DNA from 3 places in the Enterobacter sp. 3U4 genome. Region 2 is predicted to be linked to each of the others. Evidence: predicted binding sites of a transcription regulator. Region 2 holds the regulator's gene; each other region holds the start of a gene.
The links. Region 2 encodes LexA, which represses DNA repair genes until DNA is damaged. Its sites were predicted from a motif close to TNCTGTATGTACATACAGNA; they were not measured.
Positions count from the first base shown of each region.

Region 1: a site for LexA is predicted at 3,093-3,112, ahead of umuD (translesion error-prone DNA polymerase V autoproteolytic subunit). Genes of this name have one in related genera too.
Region 3: a site for LexA is predicted at 2,987-3,006, ahead of uvrB (excinuclease ABC subunit UvrB). Genes of this name have one in related genera too.

Region 1 is NZ_CP136665.1:1,890,854-1,896,856, forward strand. It holds gene RVY89_RS08870 (SDR family oxidoreductase) at 1-44, opposite strand, end outside; gene RVY89_RS08875 (LysR family transcriptional regulator) at 142-1,029, shown strand; gene RVY89_RS08880 (hypothetical protein) at 1,112-1,381, shown strand; gene umuC (translesion error-prone DNA polymerase V subunit UmuC) at 1,394-2,656, opposite strand; gene umuD (translesion error-prone DNA polymerase V autoproteolytic subunit) at 2,640-3,074, opposite strand; gene RVY89_RS08895 (aldo/keto reductase family oxidoreductase) at 3,234-4,100, opposite strand; gene tcp (methyl-accepting chemotaxis citrate transducer) at 4,245-5,906, shown strand; gene smrA (DNA endonuclease SmrA) at 5,934-6,003, opposite strand, start outside.
Region 2 is NZ_CP136665.1:3,722,830-3,728,832, forward strand. It holds gene RVY89_RS17760 (conjugal transfer protein TraF) at 1-491, opposite strand, end outside; gene RVY89_RS17765 (cupin domain-containing protein) at 664-1,152, opposite strand; gene zur (zinc uptake transcriptional repressor Zur) at 1,268-1,780, shown strand; gene RVY89_RS17775 (CsbD family protein) at 1,828-2,037, opposite strand; gene dinF (MATE family efflux transporter DinF) at 2,158-3,495, opposite strand; gene lexA (transcriptional repressor LexA) at 3,560-4,168, opposite strand; gene RVY89_RS17790 (diacylglycerol kinase) at 4,277-4,645, opposite strand; gene plsB (glycerol-3-phosphate 1-O-acyltransferase PlsB) at 4,800-6,003, shown strand, end outside.
Region 3 is NZ_CP136665.1:2,563,466-2,569,468, reverse strand. It holds gene bioF (8-amino-7-oxononanoate synthase) at 1-290, shown strand, start outside; gene bioC (malonyl-ACP O-methyltransferase BioC) at 274-1,029, shown strand; gene bioD (dethiobiotin synthase) at 1,022-1,723, shown strand; gene RVY89_RS12255 (ABC transporter ATP-binding protein) at 1,686-2,408, opposite strand; gene uvrB (excinuclease ABC subunit UvrB) at 3,161-5,176, shown strand; gene yvcK (uridine diphosphate-N-acetylglucosamine-binding protein YvcK) at 5,252-6,003, opposite strand, start outside.

The sequences.
Region 1 (6,003 bases), 1.8 Mb from region 2:
GCGCCCGCGACCAGGGCGACGTTGTGTTGTTGCCTATTATTCATGGTGTTTCTCCGGAAAGGGTGACAGACGCAGTGTGATATATTATTTTTTCTGGAGATATCCCCTGAAACTGATGGCACTTATAAGCAGAATCATTAAATGAATAATAAGCTCAATGCCATTTCTACCTTTCTGCGCGTCGCTGAAGCGGGCTCGTTTTCAGCGGCTGCCCGTCAGACCGGTATTAAGCAGTCCGCCGTCAGTCAACAGATCGCGGCGCTTGAGGAATCGCTGGGTGTGGTACTCCTGCACCGTACGACGCGTACGATGAAGCTGACCGAACAGGGTGAACGTTACCGGCGTGATATGCAGCTTGTGCTGGACGCCATAGGGGAAGCGGAGAGGCGTTTACATCCTGTCGATCATAGCGTTCAGGGACGCGTCCATGTCCAGTTGCCGAGCGGCCTGGGGCAGATTTTTTTGCCGCATCTGCTGGCGCTGCAGCGTCTGCATCCCGAACTGCAGCTGATGCTTTCCCTGGATGACCGCCTTGCCGATCTGGTGACGGAGGGCGTGGATGTCGCGATACGGCTGAGCAGCGAGCCTCCGCAGGCGCACGCGGCTCGCGTGCTGGGGCGTATTGAAACCAAGCTGTTTGCCGCCCCCGGCTTTCAGGCGGTACGCGCCGTCAGCGAGCTGGCGACGCTGCCACACGTGCGGTTCAGCGGCATTCCGCTGGGTGCTCCCCTGCGCCTGATGTCTGACGAGGAGACGGTCGAGGTCAACGTGAATACCGTTTTCCGTGCCAACACCAGTGAGGCGCTGCTACAGGCGCTGGAGTCCGGCATTGGTATCGGCGGCATGCAGCAGCCGCTCGTGACACGCGCGCTGCAAACCGGCACGCTGGTACCGGTGCTGCCCGACTGGCGGTTACCCGATCGCTTTCTCTACGCCGTCTATCCAGATGCCCGCTTTATACCGCAACGCGTCAGAAAGGTCGTCAGCGTGATTGAGCAGTTACTGCCTGAAATAATAAAGAAAAACTGATTGTTTTCGCCGTAAATCACGTGCATTTTTTAACCGCAAAGAATAGAGTGTTTTTACCGTATACCCTCTTTCTGGAGCACTTATGCCGGATTACCGTTTTTTCCAAAAAGGCCCGAACCTCATTGCGATTGAGAGCGCAAACACCGATGCGGCTGCTCAGCTCATCGCTCAGGGGTTTGATAAACAGTTTGAGGAGATCGGCGCTGCGGATGAAAAAGAGGCGCTGACCCGCCTTGCGGATATCCGCAAAAATAATGAGATCGATCGCCATAACTTTCTGGCCGGAGCGGGCCAAATGCCGTGGATCGGCGTACTGACGGCTGCGGCAACCTGGTTGGCGCAAAAGAAATAACGCAGCCATCCTCTACTTCGCCACCGGTAAATCCGCGTACCGCGTCGTATAGGCCGGGGACAGCATCTCACGCTTCATCGCCCAGGATTTCTCAATTCCCTGCCCGGCAAACCATATTTTCCCTTTGCCGGAGTGATTTACGCTGTCGATCATCTCCATCAGCGCCGCGCTGTTGGCGCGCAGGCGATTATCGTCAAACAGGTTAAGCTGGGCGACGCCGCTGCTGAAAAAGTCCGCCAGCATGACTCCGGCCTTCATATAGCGATACCCGTCGAGCCATATCCGCCCCAGCGCCTCCGTGGCGGCGCGGATGATATCCCGCGAGTCATTGGTGGGCGTCATCAGGGTGACGGAAGCCTGATTGCCGTAATAAATTTCGTTGTCAGCATGCGGGCTGGTGCGCACAAACACGCTGATAAAACGACAGTATTGATGCTCGCCGCGCAGTTTCTCTGCGGCGCGTTCCGCATAGGCACAAATCGCCTGGTGCATCTCTTCATATTGCGTAATACGGTGTCCAAACGAACGGCTACAGATGATTTGCTGCTTCGTGGGGGTGTACTCTTCCAGGTCAAGACAGGGCTCACCGCGAAGCTCGCGCGCCGTACGCTCCAGCACCACGTTAAAATGTTTGCGAATGACCCACGAGGAGGCCTCCGCCAGCTCCAGCGCCGTGGTAATCCCCATCGCGTTCAGTTTTTTCGTGATGCGCCGCCCTACGCCCCATACCTCCTCTACCGGAACCTTTGCCAGCAGTTTACGCTGCCGCTCGCGGCCCGACAGTTCGACCACGCCGCCGGTACTGGCCCACCGTTTCGCCGCATAGTTGGCCAGCTTTGCCAGCGTTTTTGTCGGGGCAATGCCGACGCCAACGGTTAAGCCCGTATTTTTTAAGACCTGCGTGCGCATCTGGTGTCCGAACGTTTCCAGTGCAAGGCAGTTACCGATCCCTGAAACGTTCACGAACGCCTCGTCAATCGAGTAAATTTCTATGGCCGGAGCGAGATCGGTCAGCGTCTGCATCACCCGACTGCTGAGATCGGCATACAGCGCATAGTTCGAGCTAAAGACGTAAACCCGCGACGGGTATAGCTTCTCTTTGAATTTAAAATAGGGCTCACCCATTTTTATGCCGAACTGCTTTGCCTCCCGCGACAGTGAAATAATGCAGCCGTCGTTGTTGGACACCACCACGATGGGCTTCCCCTCAAGATCGGGGCGAAATACCTTCTCGCAGGAGGCATAGAAGCTGTTCACATCAACCAGCGCGAACATGTTTATGCGTTTTAAGCGTGTGGGTGACGACACCGAAGATTTGCAGCTCCTCTTCGGACTGAAAGGTAATCGGCTGATACCGGGCGTTATGTGGCAATAGCCTCAGAACCGGGCGCGTCTGTAGCTCCTTCACCGTAAACTCACCGGCGACCGACGCCACAACGATGTCCCCATGTTCGGCATTTAACGAGCGGTCAACCACCAGCAGATCGCCGTCGCCGATCCCCGCGCCAATCATGGAGTCTCCACTCACCTTGATAAAATAGGTCGCACTGGGGTGTCTCACTGCCAGCCGGTTAAGATCGAGACGATCCTCCACATAATCCTGCGCCGGGCTGGGGAAACCACAGGCTACACGCTCTGCAAACAACGGTAATTCAATAGATTGGTTTGGGTGATAAGAAAAGAGAGTGTCCATAATGCCTTTCTCGCCAGATACTGTATATAAATACAGTATTACGGATTATAGCCAGGGATCAAGGCCATTTCCGGAAGCGAACCCAAACGCGTTGAAGTGTCAGAAGATTTAAAACGCGCAAAGCCCGGAAGCGCATGTCGGGCTTTGCGCCTGTGACGATCAGTCCATCAGCGTATTCAATGTTTCCAGCGCGTCAGGCGGCAGCTGCAGTTCCCCCGCCGCGAGGTTTTGCCGCAGATGCGCCACGGAAGAGGTCCCCGGGATCAGCAGAATATTCGGGGAACGCTGCAGCAGCCATGCCAGCGCTACCTGCATTGGCGTTGCGCCCAGTGAATCCGCGACGGCCTTCAGCCCGGAAGATTGCAGTGGCGTAAAGCCTCCCAGTGGGAAGAACGGCACATACGCAATCCCCTGCTGCGCCAGCAGATCAACCAGCGCATCATCTCCCCGGTTCACAATGTTGTACATGTTCTGTACGCACACCACCGGGACCATCTTCTGGGCTTCCGCAACCTGGGTAGCCGTGACGTTGCTCAGGCCAATATGACGCACCAGCCCCTGCCGCTGTAATTCTGCCAGGGTGGAGAGCGGTTCAGCAATCGACCCTTCCGCCGGCCCGTGTGCGCTGAACATGATCCGCAGATTCACCACGTCCAGCACGTCCAGCTGCAGATTGCGCAGGTTGTCATGCACCGCCTGCGTCAGTTCCTGCGCGGAAAAGGCCGGCAGCCAGGCGCCTTTGTCGTTGCGACGGGCGCCAATCTTGGTGACGAGCGTCAGATCGTCCCGGTACGGATGAAGCGCCTCGCGGATCAGCTGGTTAGTGACATGAGGGCCGTAAAAATCACTGGTATCAATGTGGTTCACCCCCGCCGCCACAGCTTCGCGTAGCACGTCCAGCGCGGCTTGCTTATCCTTCGGTGGACCAAAGACGCCCGGCCCGGCGAGCTGCATCGCACCGTAGCCCAGTCTTTTAACCGTCCGCGTCCCGAGCGCGTACGTCCCGCTTTTATCAATGCTGCTCATGTTGACCTTCCTCATAAAAATGATCCGGATTTACAACAGGTTCCTCACCGGAGCCCTTAGTTAAGCGCGAGTTAAATTAAAGTTTAAATTCTATACGACGATAGTATTGGTGTACCTCTGCATCCTTTCTAACGGACGACCGCTATGCTGAAAAATTTGCACGTGATTACCGGTATTATCTTTGCCCTCACCATATTCTGTCTGCTGCAAGTTGTCACGGGAGGGTTGTTCTACTCTGCCGTCAGCAACGATCGCCATAACTTCCAGAATTCCGGCGTGCTCAATGCCCAGCAGGAAAGCCTGAGCGATAGCGTGAACACGCTGGTGAAAACGCGCGTCACCGTCACCCGCGTGGCGATCCGCTATCTGAAAAACCAGCGTGACCCGGCTTCCCTTGCGGCGATCAATAAACTGCTTGGCACGGCAAGCGACTCGCTGGCAAAAGCCGAAGCCTATAACAAAGAGTGGCAGAAATTGCCGCAGGTTAAGGGCCAGGAGGCGGCATTAACCGACGAGATGCAGAAATCCTGGAATCAGATGCACGAAGTCATGCGTTTATCGATTGAGTATCTGCGCGCCGATAACTATCAGGCCTATGGCGATCTGGACGCCCAGCAGGCGCAGGACGATATGGAAGCGGTTTATAACCGCTGGCGCGCCGAAAACAACACCCTGCTGAAGGCCGCAACCGAAGAGAACCAGAGCAGCTTCACGCAGATGCAGTGGACGCTTGCGGCTATTCTGCTGGCCGTTATCGCGGTTCTGGTGGTCATCTGGCAGGGTTTACAACACCTGCTGTTAAAACCGCTCCACTCCATTATGAACCATATTCGCGCCATTGCAGGGGGCGACCTGACGCAGGATATCGCAATCTCTGGCCGCAACGAGATGGGTCAGCTGGCCGCCGGACTGCATGAGATGCAGCAGTCGCTGGTGACCACCGTCAGCGCCGTACGTGGAAGTACCGATTCCATCTACACCGGCGCAGGTGAAATTGCCGCAGGGAGCAACGATCTTTCCGCCCGCACCGAGCAGCAGGCCGCCTCGCTGGAAGAGACTGCCGCCAGCATGGAAGAGCTGACCGCAACGGTTAAACAGAACTCCGATAACGCCCGTCAGGCCACGCTGCTGGCGAAAAACGCCTCTGAAACGGCCGCGCGCGGCGGTCACGTCGTGGATAACGTGGTTCGCACCATGAACGAAATCGCCGACAGTTCGCAGCAAATTGCGCATATTACCGGCGTGATTGACAGCATCGCGTTCCAGACCAACATTCTGGCGCTTAACGCCGCGGTGGAAGCGGCACGCGCCGGGGAACAGGGCCGTGGTTTTGCGGTTGTTGCAGGTGAAGTCCGTACGCTGGCGAGCCGCAGCGCGCAGGCGGCGAAAGAGATCAAAGGGCTTATCGAGAACTCCGTCAGCCGGGTGAATACCGGTTCTGAGCAGGTCAGCGAGGCGGGCACCACCATGAAAGAAATCGTCGCCGCCGTTACCCGCGTGACCGATATCATGGGCGAGATTTCCTCTGCCTCTGACGAGCAGAGCCGCGGTATTGAGCAGGTGAGCCTGGCCGTTTCGCAGATGGACAGCGTGACGCAGCAAAACGCCGCGCTGGTGCAGGAGTCCGCCACGGCGGCTGCGGCGCTGGAAGATCAGTCCGAACAACTGCGCCAGGCGGTAGCCGCGTTCCGTCTGAACGGAAAAGAAAAAGCGGTCACCCCGCGCCCGGCCAGCGTGAAGACGCCCCAGCTGTTGCGCCCGGCAACAACAACCGCCGCCACCGACAGCAACTGGGAAACCTTCTGAGTTTCAGGCGGGCGAGGATATCGCCCGCTAGCGGCTGCGCTTGGCGTGCCGCTCCCAGTTTTCCTGTTTTGCTTCATCAGATTTTCGCAGTGAAACA
Region 2 (6,003 bases):
GCTTTTGCGACGAATGCTACGGATAACACGTCATTAGGAATGCTGACAGCGATCCCGGCCCCAGCTTTACCGCTGCCGGTTTTCCCTTTCAGAGAATCCAGTTGATTAGCAAGATCGCCAGCGGCAGCTGAGACGTTCCGGGAGGTCTGACTTGCGGGGTTCAGGAGATCGAAAAAATTGATATTATCCAGCGTGCTGCGATATTTACTGACGTCGTCGCTGATATCATCAATCTTATCGCGCAGATTGTCCTTATCCGAAATCTGAGCGCCAATTGACGGCAGAATAACGGTTACATCATCATCCGGCTTTGCCTTTGCCAACAGCGCCGGGTTTATCAATACTGCACTGCCATAGCTCCCTGCCGCAACGCCTGTTCCCCCCATTGCGTCACCGCGCGCTTCTGTCCAGGTATTGGCTGCTCCCGCCTGATTTGCCATAAACAAGGAAACAGCGATACTCACCACCGAAAATTTAAAATTTTTTTTCACAGTATGCCCGTTATAGTCTGTTATGAAATAACCCCTGTCTGTTATCACCCAAACAGGAACGAACTATTGCTGTGAATAAGTAGTAAAAGACCCGCTATTTCTATCCCTAAGTAAAACTCCCTTACGGCCTGTTATATTTTGTGACGGCCCTCAATATTTATAGAAGAGGAAATTATTTTTTCCCAGGTTTTCCATCATGCGGCCCAAAAAACTGTGGGGGATGGTCTACCCAGCGATCTTCCCGCGTGGCGGCATACACCGGGTTGAGGGGGTAGTAGATGCGATTGTGCTTCTTGTTGGCCTCGCCTACGACCAGCAACCGCACCTCTTCCTCCGTGTTGTTGATAAAGGTGTGGCAGATCCCGGTTCCGGCAGGAAACCCCACGCTGTCGCCCGGTTCAAGCTTCCATAAATAGCCATTAATCCACGCCTCTGGATAACCTTCGAGCACATAAATGAACTCTTCTTCATCGCTTTCCGCATGCGGGTAGGACGTCCTGCGCCCGGGCGGTAAACGCTCATGATGGATACCAATGCGCCCGAGCCCAAGCTTGCGAGCCAACGGGGCGCCGATAGAAAAAAGCTCATCGCTATCTGGATAGGTCGAATCATCCGCGCCTTCCACGTCGCGCCAGTGCCGAATACAGTCAGGTTTTTTCATTGTTTATTTCCCGGTTTGCAATGGGTCAGGTATAGCACAGACTGGCGGATCTCGGCGTTTTTAGCAGAACATGATAAAGTGGGGGTTTTCCGTCCTATAACATCCGGGGTGCTAAATGGATAAGTCCACAAAAGAGCTGTTAGCGCAGGCCGAAAAGCTGTGTGCGCAACGCAATGTGCGCCTGACTCCGCAGCGCCTTGAAGTCTTACGTTTGATGAGCCTGCAGCAGGGTGCTATCAGCGCCTACGATCTGCTCGACCTGCTCCGCGAAAGCGAGCCGCAGGCGAAACCACCGACCGTCTATCGCGCACTGGATTTCCTGCTGGAACAAGGATTCGTGCATAAAGTTGAGTCCACAAACAGCTATGTGTTGTGCCATCTGTTCGATCAGCCCACCCACACGTCGGCGATGTTTATCTGTGACCGTTGCGGCGTGGTGAAAGAAGAGGCAGCGGAAGGCGTGGAAGATATTATGCATACGCTGGCGGCGAAAATGGGTTTTGCCCTGCGTCATAACGTGATTGAGGCGCACGGGCTCTGTTCCGCGTGCGTGGAAGTGGAAGCCTGCCGTCATCAGGACGCCTGTCAGCACGACCACTCTATTCTGGTGAAGAAAAAGCCGCGTTAACGGCAAAAGAAAAGGCGGCCTTGAGCCGCCCTGTGGGTTATTCAGCGTTACCAGCGGTAGTCGTTACGGGTTTCCCAGTCTTTGACTTCGTTTTCCGCCTGATCTTTCGCGTAGCCGTAACGTTCCTGAATTTTACCGACAAGCTGATCGCGTTTACCTTCAATGACGGTCATATCGTCATCGGTCAGCTTACCCCACTTTTCTTTCGCTTTACCTTTGAACTGCTTCCAGTTGCCGCCGATTTCATCTTTATTCATCATCGTGTCCTCTTAGTTAAGCGTCGGGTCGTAACGTCCGTTACGTTCTTTTCTGCTGGACGTGATAATTATTGTAGTTAAGGATTCGGCAGTTGATTTCATATTCGGAATCTTTAACCGTCACGATATATCGTGACGTGAAGAGAACCAGGTATCGTTTTGCCAGTGGCGGTGCCAGATAAAAGCCAGCGATATCCCTCGCAGCGAGAGGAAAACGGCCAGGGCCAGCCACAAGCCGTGATTACCCAGCCAGGGAAGCGTTAGCAGCGTCAGGCCAAACCCTGCCGCTGCGACCGCCATGCTGTTGCGCATTTCAGCCCCGCGCGTCGCACCAATAAACATGCCGTCCAGCAGATAACACCAGACGCCGACCACCGGTAAGACGACTTGCCAGATGAGATAGTGGCTCGCCAGCTCGCGCAGCGCAGGAAGAGACGTAAGCAATGCAACGATCTGCTCACCAAAGCAGGCGTAAACCAGGCCGAACGCCAGCGCCACCAGCCCAGACTGACGGCAGGCTGCCCGCCAGACGTCCCGAAGCTGCCCGCTTTCGCGCGCGCCGTACGCCTGTCCGGAATGCGCTTCAACCGCATAGGCAAAACCGTCCAGCGCGTAGGCGGTAAAGGTCAGAAGCGTCATCAATACTGCATTGACCGCAACGATTTCTGGCCCCAGCCGAGCCCCGAAAACCGTCAGCGCGCCGAAGCAGAGCTGAAGCAGCAGCGAGCGCAGCATGATGTCACGATTGAGGGCCAGCAGCTTACGGATATTGCCGCGCCATGCGGTTTTGAGCTGCGCAAGGGAGATCCCGCGCATCGCCAGCACGCGCCAGACCATCCACAGACCAATGATAAAGGTTCCGTATTCGGCAATTGCCGTCGCCAGCGCCGCGCCCTGCACGTTCATATGCAGGCCCATTACCAGCCAGACATCCAGCACAATGTTGAGAAGGTTGCCTACCACCAGCAAAATCACTGGTGCACGGGCGTACTGCACGCCCAGTAGCCACCCGAGCAGAACCAGGTTAGCCAGCGAGGCGGGTGCGCTGAGCCAGCGGATTTCAAGGAAACGTCGCGCCTGCTCTAATACCGCCTCGCTGCCGCCAACAACATGGAGCGCAAGGTCGATCAGGGGAGTACGTAATAAAACGATTAACGCCCCCGCGCCAAGCGCGAGGATCAGCGGCTGCACCAGCGCGCGCGCCAGACGCAGCGGATCTTTTGCACCATAAGCCTGTGCCGTGAGCCCGGTGGTGCTCATGCGCAAAAAGAGCAGCAGCATAAACAGGAAGCTGGTTGCCGTCGCGCCAATCGCCACGCCGCCAAGATAAACAGGCGAATCAAGATGACCAATAACGGCAGTATCGACCAGACCCAGCAAGGGAACCGTAATATTGGAGAAGATCATCGGCAGAGCAAGACGCCACAATGCCTTATCGGATGCCGTCAGCAGTGACATGAAAAAATACCGGGAGTGGGGAATGAATCAGGCTACAGCGGTGCCATAGCCTGTCGGGAAGAGGTTACAGCCATTCACCGTTGCGGATCACCCCAACCGCCAGTCCTTCGATAGAGAAGTTCTGTTCGCGGAGATCGACCACAATGGGTGAAAACTCGCTGTTTTCAGGCAGCAACTGTACGCTGTTACCCTGTTTTTTCAGACGCTTAACCGTCACTTCGTCATCAATGCGCGCCACAACCACCTGGCCGTTTCGCACATCCTGCGTTTTGTGCACCGCAAGCAGATCGCCGTCAAGAATGCCGATGTCTTTCATCGACATACCGCTAACGCGCAGCAGGAAATCAGCGCTCGGTTTGAACATGCCAGGATCGACCTGGTAATGGCCTTCAATGTGCTGCTGAGCCAGTAAAGGCTCACCAGCAGCAACACGGCCTATCAGCGGAATGCCCGTCTCTTCTTCCACCAGCAGGCGGATGCCGCGTGACGCACCTGAAACAATCTCAATCACGCCTTTACGCGCCAGCGCTTTCAGGTGTTCTTCAGCAGCATTCGGAGAACGGAAGCCCAGACGCTGCGCGATTTCCGCACGCGTGGGTGGCATACCCGTCTGGCCGATATGATCCCGGATGAGATCAAACACCTCTTGTTGCCTGGTCGTTAACGCTTTCATTCCGCCCCCTGGGTGTATATACAGTTATGCTGTGAGTATATACAGTCAAAGGCGATTTTGGAACCAAAAACTGCACAAAAAACCAGGGACTTAATTATTCCTCGAGGCTCATCGGAAATGTGACCAAAGCAGCGTGACCCAGGTGATAACGGCAGTGATAATCGCCAGCAACACGGCAGCAGAGCCCATGTCTTTTGCGCGGCCAGAAAGCTCGTGGAAATCGGAACCAATGCGATCAACAACGGCTTCAATAGCGCTATTAAGAATTTCCACTATCATCACCAGAAGCACGGAACCGATAAGAAGTACGCGGGTAATAGCATCAACATCAAGGAAACAGGCGACGATCACCGCGATGATAGCGGCGACGCCCTCCTGGCGAAAGGCGGCTTCGTTGATCCACGCGGCACGGAAACCTTTCCATGAATAACCGGCGGCTTTGATGATACGCGTTAACCCAGTGGTATTATTGGCCATTAAAAGAACCTTTTATGAAAAAAAGCGTCAGTAACAGGAACTGTAGCGCGTTTCGCTACAGCCTGAAGTATGACGGGTAACAACAGAAATTTTGCGCGCTTTCTGTTATCCTTGCGCCGCAATTGCATTATTAACCAGAGGCTTTACATCGTTTATGTCCGGCTGGCCACGAATTTACTACAAATTACTTAATTTACCATTAAGCATCCTGGTAAAAAGCAAGTCTATCCCAGCAGAACCCGCGCTGGAATTGGGGCTCGATACGTCACGTCCCATTATGTACGTTTTGCCTTATAACTCGAAGGCTGACTTACTGACGCTTCGCGCCCAGTGTCTGGCGCATGATTTACCTGACCCGCTTGAACCGCTGGAAGTTGACGGTACATTGCTGCCGCGCTACGTGTTCATTCACGGTGGACCTCGCGTGTTTACCTATTACACGCCAAAAGAAGAGTCCATCAAGCTGTTCCACGACTATCTCGACCTGCACCGCAGCAATCCCGATCTGGATGTGCAGATGGTGCCGGTATCGGTGATGTTTGGTCGTCGTCCGGGCCGTGAAAAAGGTGAAGAGAATCCGCCGCTGCGCATGCTTAACGGCATCCAGAAGTTCTTCGCGGTCTCCTGGCTGGGACGCGACAGCTTCGTGCGTTTCTCCCCTTCCGTTTCGCTGCGTCGAATGGCGGACGAGCACGGCACGGACAAGATCATCGCGCAAAAACTGGCGCGCGTGGCGCGTATGCACTTCGCCCGTCAGCGCCTGGCTGCCGTAGGGCCGCGTCTCCCGGCGCGTCAGGATCTGTTCAACAAGCTGTTGGCATCCAAAGCGATTGCCCGCGCCGTTGAAGACGAAGCGCGCAGCAAGAAAATTTCGCATGAGAAAGCCCAGCAGAACGCCATTGCGCTGATGGAAGAGATTGCAGCGAACTTCTCCTACGAGATGATTCGCCTGTCCGATCGCATTCTCGGTTTTACCTGGAACCGCCTGTATCAGGGCATCAACGTTCATAACGCCGAGCGTGTACGCCAACTGGCGCATGATGGCCATGAGATTGTCTATGTTCCCTGCCACCGCAGCCACATGGACTACCTGCTCCTTTCCTACGTGCTCTATCACCAGGGGCTGGTACCGCCGCACATTGCTGCCGGTATCAACCTGAATTTCTGGCCAGCAGGTCCGATTTTCCGCCGCCTGGGCGCCTTCTTTATTCGTCGTACCTTCAAGGGCAACAAGCTCTACTCCACCGTGTTCCGCGAGTATCTGGGCGAGCTGTTTAGCCGCGGCTATTCCGTCGAGTACTTCGTTGAGGGCGGTCGTTCCCGTACCGGACGTCTGCTCGATCCGAAGACCGGCACGC
Region 3 (6,003 bases), 1.2 Mb from region 2:
AGCGTCGCCAGCGTCTGGCAGAGCATATCTCTCGCTTCCGCCAGGGGTTAGCGGCGCTGCCTTTTCGCAGTCCCGATTCGCAGAGCGCTATCCAGCCGGTGATTGTCGGCGAAAACGGCCGCGCGCTGGCGCTGGCACAAGCGCTGCGCGAGCGCGGCATGTGGGTGACCGCCATCCGTCCGCCCACCGTACCGCCGGGCACGGCGCGGCTACGCTTAACCCTGACGGCGGCGCATGAACGACAGGATATTGAGACGTTGCTGGAGGCGCTCCATGATGCCGGTGAATAAGCAGGCCATCGCGGCGGCATTTGGTCGCGCCGCGCAGAGCTATTCGCAGCATGATGAGCTGCAGCGTCTGAGCGCGCAGGGGCTTCTGGCCGCCCTTGGCGAGAACCGTTTTCCACAGGTGCTGGACGCCGGCTGTGGTCCCGGCAGCAACAGCCGCTACTGGCGCGGGGCGGGAAGCCAGGTGACGGCTATCGATCTCTCAGCCCGGATGCTGGAAGAGGCGCGCCAGCAGCAGGCTGCAGATCGTTATCTGCTGGCCGATATCGAGGCGATCCCGCTTGCGGACGCGCAGTTTGATCTGGTCTGGAGCCATCTGGCGGTTCAGTGGTGCAGCAGCCTGCCGCAGGCCTTGCGCGAGCTTTATCGCGTGGCGCGACCGGGCGGGAAGGTGGCTTTTACCACCCTGCTGGAAAGTTCGCTGCCGGAGCTGAATCAGGCCTGGCAGGCGGTCGATGAACAGCCGCACGCTAACCGGTTTTTATCGCATGAGCAGGTGACGCAGGCGCTGGCAGGCTGGCGCGCTCGCAGCGTGGTGCAGACCATCACGCTCAATTTTAGCGATGCGTTCAGCGCCATGCGTTCGCTGAAGGGCATAGGCGCCACGCACCTGCATACCGGACGCGAGAAAAAACCGCTCACCCGGGGTCAGCTGCAGCGCCTTGAGCTGGCCTGGCCGCAGCAGCGGGGTCAATACCCGCTCTCCTATCAACTTTTTCATGGGATTATCGAACGTGACTGAACGTTATTTTGTTACCGGCACGGACACAGAAGTGGGCAAAACGGTAGCCAGCTCGGCGCTGCTGCAGGCGGCACGGCTGCTCGGAAAAAACACCGCCGGGTTTAAGCCTGTAGCTTCCGGCAGCGAGATGACGGCGGAAGGGTTACGCAACACCGACGCGCTGGCGCTCCAGCGTAACAGCACGCGTGAGCTTGCCTATTCCGCGGTGAATCCGTACACCTTTGCCGAGCCGACCTCGCCGCACATTATCAGCGCTGACGAAGGTCGTCCGATTGATTTTGCCGTGCTGTCTGCCGGATTGCGGACGCTGGAAAGTCAGGCCGACTGGGTGCTGGTGGAAGGGGCCGGCGGCTGGTTTACGCCGCTTTCAGACACGCAGACGTTTGCTGACTGGGTGCAGGCCGAGCAGCTTCCGGTCATTCTTGTCGTCGGCGTCAAGCTGGGCTGTATCAATCACGCCATGTTGACCGCGCAGGCCGTACAGCAGGCCGGACTGCGTCTGGCGGGCTGGATAGCCAACGACGTGGTTGCGCCGGGTAAACGCCATCAGGAGTACCTGGCGACGCTCAGGCGTGTCCTTCCCGCGCCGTGCCTCGGGGCGATTCCCTGGCTTGCTGACGGCGCGGAAAATGCCGAAACCGGACGTTATCTCGATCTCAGCGTTTTGCTTCCCGCGACATCCAGTGAGCGATAAGCTCATCATCCAGTTCGTTAACGTGGCCCTGAGCCACGTTACGCCCGCGATAGAGCATGCAGAAACGGTCCGCCACCCGACGGATAAACGACAGCTGCTGCTCCGCTAATAGCACCGTCATACCCAGCTCCCGGTTTAATCGCCCCAGCAGCTGCACCAGCTTCTGGGCAACGCTGTGCCCCGCGCCGTGAAGGGGTTCATCCAGGATCAGCAGGTGAGGGCGGTTCACCAGCGCATTAGCCAGCGCCAGCTGATACTGGTGGTCCGGAGAGAGCGTGTTGGCGCGGGTTTGTCGCACCCCATAGAGCGCGGGAAACAGATCGTAAACGTCATTTTTCGCCTCAGGGTTAGGTTTCCCCGTCGCCCGCATGGCGATATGCAGGTTCTCCTCAATCGTTAGCTGAGAGAAGATCCGCCTGTCCTGCGAGACATAGCCAATCCCTGGCCCGGGGCGCTGTTCTGACGGCGGGTTGAGCAAATCGCGCGGCGGCGCGCCCGCCTCATACCAGATGATGCTGCCGCTTTCGACGGGCACTTTCCCGGCGATGCAATTCATGAGGGTGGTTTTACCCATGCCCGGCAGGCCAACGACGCCTGTACACATCCCTTGCGGAAAATCTAAATCCACATTCCATAGCGTATGTTGACTTCCGTAAAACTGATTCACTGCACGCAGACTCAACATCTTTCTCTCCTTAAAAATGTGTGTAGGTGAGGCTCGGGTTTGAATCTGCAAAACCCCTGCCACAAAGCGGAAAGTGATTAAAAAAGCGACTTTTTTAGGAATAAGTCACAGAAGCGTGGCGGATAAAAAGCGGGATTGCACATCGACGGTGCCAGCGGTGGTGAGTTGTGGTGCAGAGCCCGAAATGGTGAAAATGTGAGCAGGATCGCATCGGTTGGTTATGAATGACGCAACTGTTAATCAGCAAAAAATAGCTATAAAAATTTTTTGCCGCCGTCTCGTGGGAAAATCCGGGAATTTGCGGAGCGCCAGTCTGCATGGGCTGGAAGCAGTTATCCACTATTCCTGTGGATAACCATGTGCATTAGAGTTAGAAAACACGCGATAAGCGAGAGAGGACGCGGCTTACGCCCAAATTGACGCGAAACGCGGCTTTAGAAAATATCGTTTAATTTTTAATTGCTTAGATAAAAGCAATTCCCGTCATGAAACTGTCACCGGTTGCCACAAAACTATCATTACCTGGCTTGACAAATGTTAAAAAAGAAAAAGTTCTGGGGATAACCTGACCTGACTGGTGTTTTATGTTGTCACAGTCCAAATTTTGGTCGCTCTCGCGCTAATCATTCAGGCGCTACTCTAAATATCCTGACATGCTACTGGTTTTTCATCCAGTGTTTTTTACTGGCATTCCTGGCAACAAGGAGTAAAATTACTCACCTGCCGCTTATAACGTCATCAGGTTGTCGCCCATGAGTAAACCGTTCAAATTGAATTCTGCTTTCCGTCCGTCTGGCGATCAGCCTGAGGCGATCCGTCGTCTGGAAGAGGGGCTGGAAGATGGGCTGGCGCACCAGACGCTGCTGGGGGTAACCGGCTCGGGTAAAACTTTTACCATCGCCAACGTGATTGCGGATCTCCAGCGCCCCACGATGGTGCTGGCGCCCAACAAAACCCTGGCCGCGCAGCTTTACGGCGAGATGAAAGAGTTCTTCCCGGAAAACGCGGTGGAGTATTTCGTCTCCTACTACGATTACTACCAGCCTGAAGCCTATGTGCCGAGCTCTGACACCTTCATTGAAAAAGATGCCTCAGTGAACGAACACATCGAGCAGATGCGACTGTCGGCCACTAAGGCGCTTCTGGAGCGTCGTGACGTGATCGTTGTCGCCTCGGTTTCCGCGATCTACGGTCTGGGCGATCCGGATCTCTATCTCAAGATGATGCTGCACCTGACGCAGGGGATGATCATCGACCAGCGGGCGATTTTACGTCGTCTGGCGGAGCTGCAGTACACCCGCAACGATCAGGCCTTCCAGCGTGGTACGTTCCGCGTGCGCGGCGAAGTGATCGACATCTTCCCGGCAGAATCGGACGATATGGCGCTGCGCGTCGAGCTGTTTGACGAGGAGGTTGAACGCCTGTCGCTCTTCGACCCGCTGACCGGACACGTTGAGTCGGTGATCCAGCGCTTCACCATCTACCCGAAAACGCACTACGTGACGCCGCGCGAGCGTATCGTGCAGGCGATGGAAGAGATCAAAGTGGAGCTGGCCGAGCGCCGTAAGGTGCTGCTGGCGAACAATAAGCTGCTCGAAGAGCAGCGCCTTAGCCAGCGTACCCAGTTCGATCTGGAGATGATGAACGAGCTGGGCTACTGTTCCGGCATCGAAAACTACTCGCGCTTCCTCTCCGGGCGCGGGCCGGGCGAGCCGCCGCCAACGCTGTTTGATTACCTTCCGGCAGACGGTTTGCTGGTGATCGATGAGTCCCACGTCACGATCCCGCAGATCGGCGGGATGTACCGCGGTGACCGTGCGCGTAAAGAGACGCTGGTGGAGTACGGATTCCGCCTGCCGTCGGCGCTGGATAACCGTCCGATGAAGTTTGAAGAGTTTGAGGCGCTGGCGCCGCAAACCATTTACGTCTCGGCCACGCCGGGCAACTACGAGCTGGAGAAATCCGGTGAAGACGTTGTTGACCAGGTGGTGCGTCCAACGGGTCTGCTCGACCCGATTATTGAAGTTCGTCCAGTGGCCACCCAGGTGGACGATCTGCTCTCGGAAATTCGCGCCCGTTCCGCCATCAACGAGCGCGTGCTGGTGACCACGCTCACCAAGCGCATGGCGGAAGACCTGACCGAGTATCTCGAAGAGCACGGCGAGAAGGTGCGTTATCTCCACTCGGATATCGATACCGTGGAGCGCATGGAGATTATCCGCGACCTGCGTCTGGGCGAGTTTGACGTGCTGGTAGGGATTAACCTGCTGCGAGAAGGTCTGGATATGCCGGAAGTTTCGCTGGTGGCGATTCTGGACGCGGATAAAGAGGGCTTCCTGCGTTCCGAGCGTTCGCTGATTCAGACCATTGGCCGCGCCGCGCGTAACGTCAACGGTAAAGCGATTCTGTACGGTGACAAAATCACCCCGTCGATGGCGAAAGCGATTGGTGAAACGGAGCGCCGCCGTGAGAAACAGCAGCGTTACAACGAAGAACACGGCATTACCCCGCAGGGGCTGAACAAGAAGGTGGTGGATATTCTGGCGCTGGGTCAGAACATCGCCAAAACCAAAGCGAAAGGCCGCGGCAAGGCGCGTTCAGTGGTGGAAGAAGATACCGTCGTGCTGACGCCAAAAGCGCTGCAGCAGAAAATCCACGAGCTGGAAGGGCAGATGATGCAGCACGCGCAGAACCTGGAGTTCGAAGAGGCGGCGCAGATCCGCGACCAGCTTCATCAGCTGCGGGATCTGTTTATCGCGGCATCATAGGTCAAAGCAGCGTGTTTTCTCCCTCTCCCCGTGGGAGAGGGCCGGGGTGAGGGCATCAGGCCGCACAAAACGAACCTAACCCAGCGCCTGAATCGCCTTCTCCAGAGCCTCGCGCAGCAGATGCCGGTCGTGACGGTACTTGATGTCTGAGGCCTCCAGCGGCTCCTGCACCACCAGGCGATCGCCGATACCGGATACATCCACCTTTGGCCCCACCACCACGCCGTCAATGATCTTCTTACCGACGTAATGCTCCATCAAATTGAGTTTATCCGCCAGCGACAGGCTTGCGGCTGCCGGGCTCAGCTCACGTCCCAGGTTACCGATGTAAACCATCGGGGCAGGGGTGCGGCGCAATGCCTGCGCCAGCTCTTTCACCAGCAGAATTGGCATCAGGCTGGTATAAAAACTGCCCGGACCGATCAGGATAAGATCCGCTTCCCCGATGGCCTCCACCGCTTCTCGCGTGGCGGGCACGCTCGGATAGGTCATTAACTCCGCTGGCGGCAGGGTGAGCTGGTCAATATTCACTTCACCGTAAACTTCATGTCCTTCGGCATCGATTGCCATCAAGTCCACCGGTTGTTCAGACATGGGGATCAGGAATGCGTCCACTTTGAGCAGATTACGGATTAAGTTGATGGCTTCCAGAGGCCTTACGCTCAGGTGATCCAGCGCCTTTAACATCAGATTTCCGAGGTTATGCCCGGAAAGTTCGCCATTACCGCCAAAACGGTACTCAAACATCGCCGACGCGACGCTGGGTTCGGTAATTAACTGGTTCAGACAGTTGCGCATATCTCCCCAGGCAATGCCGCCTTCGGCAC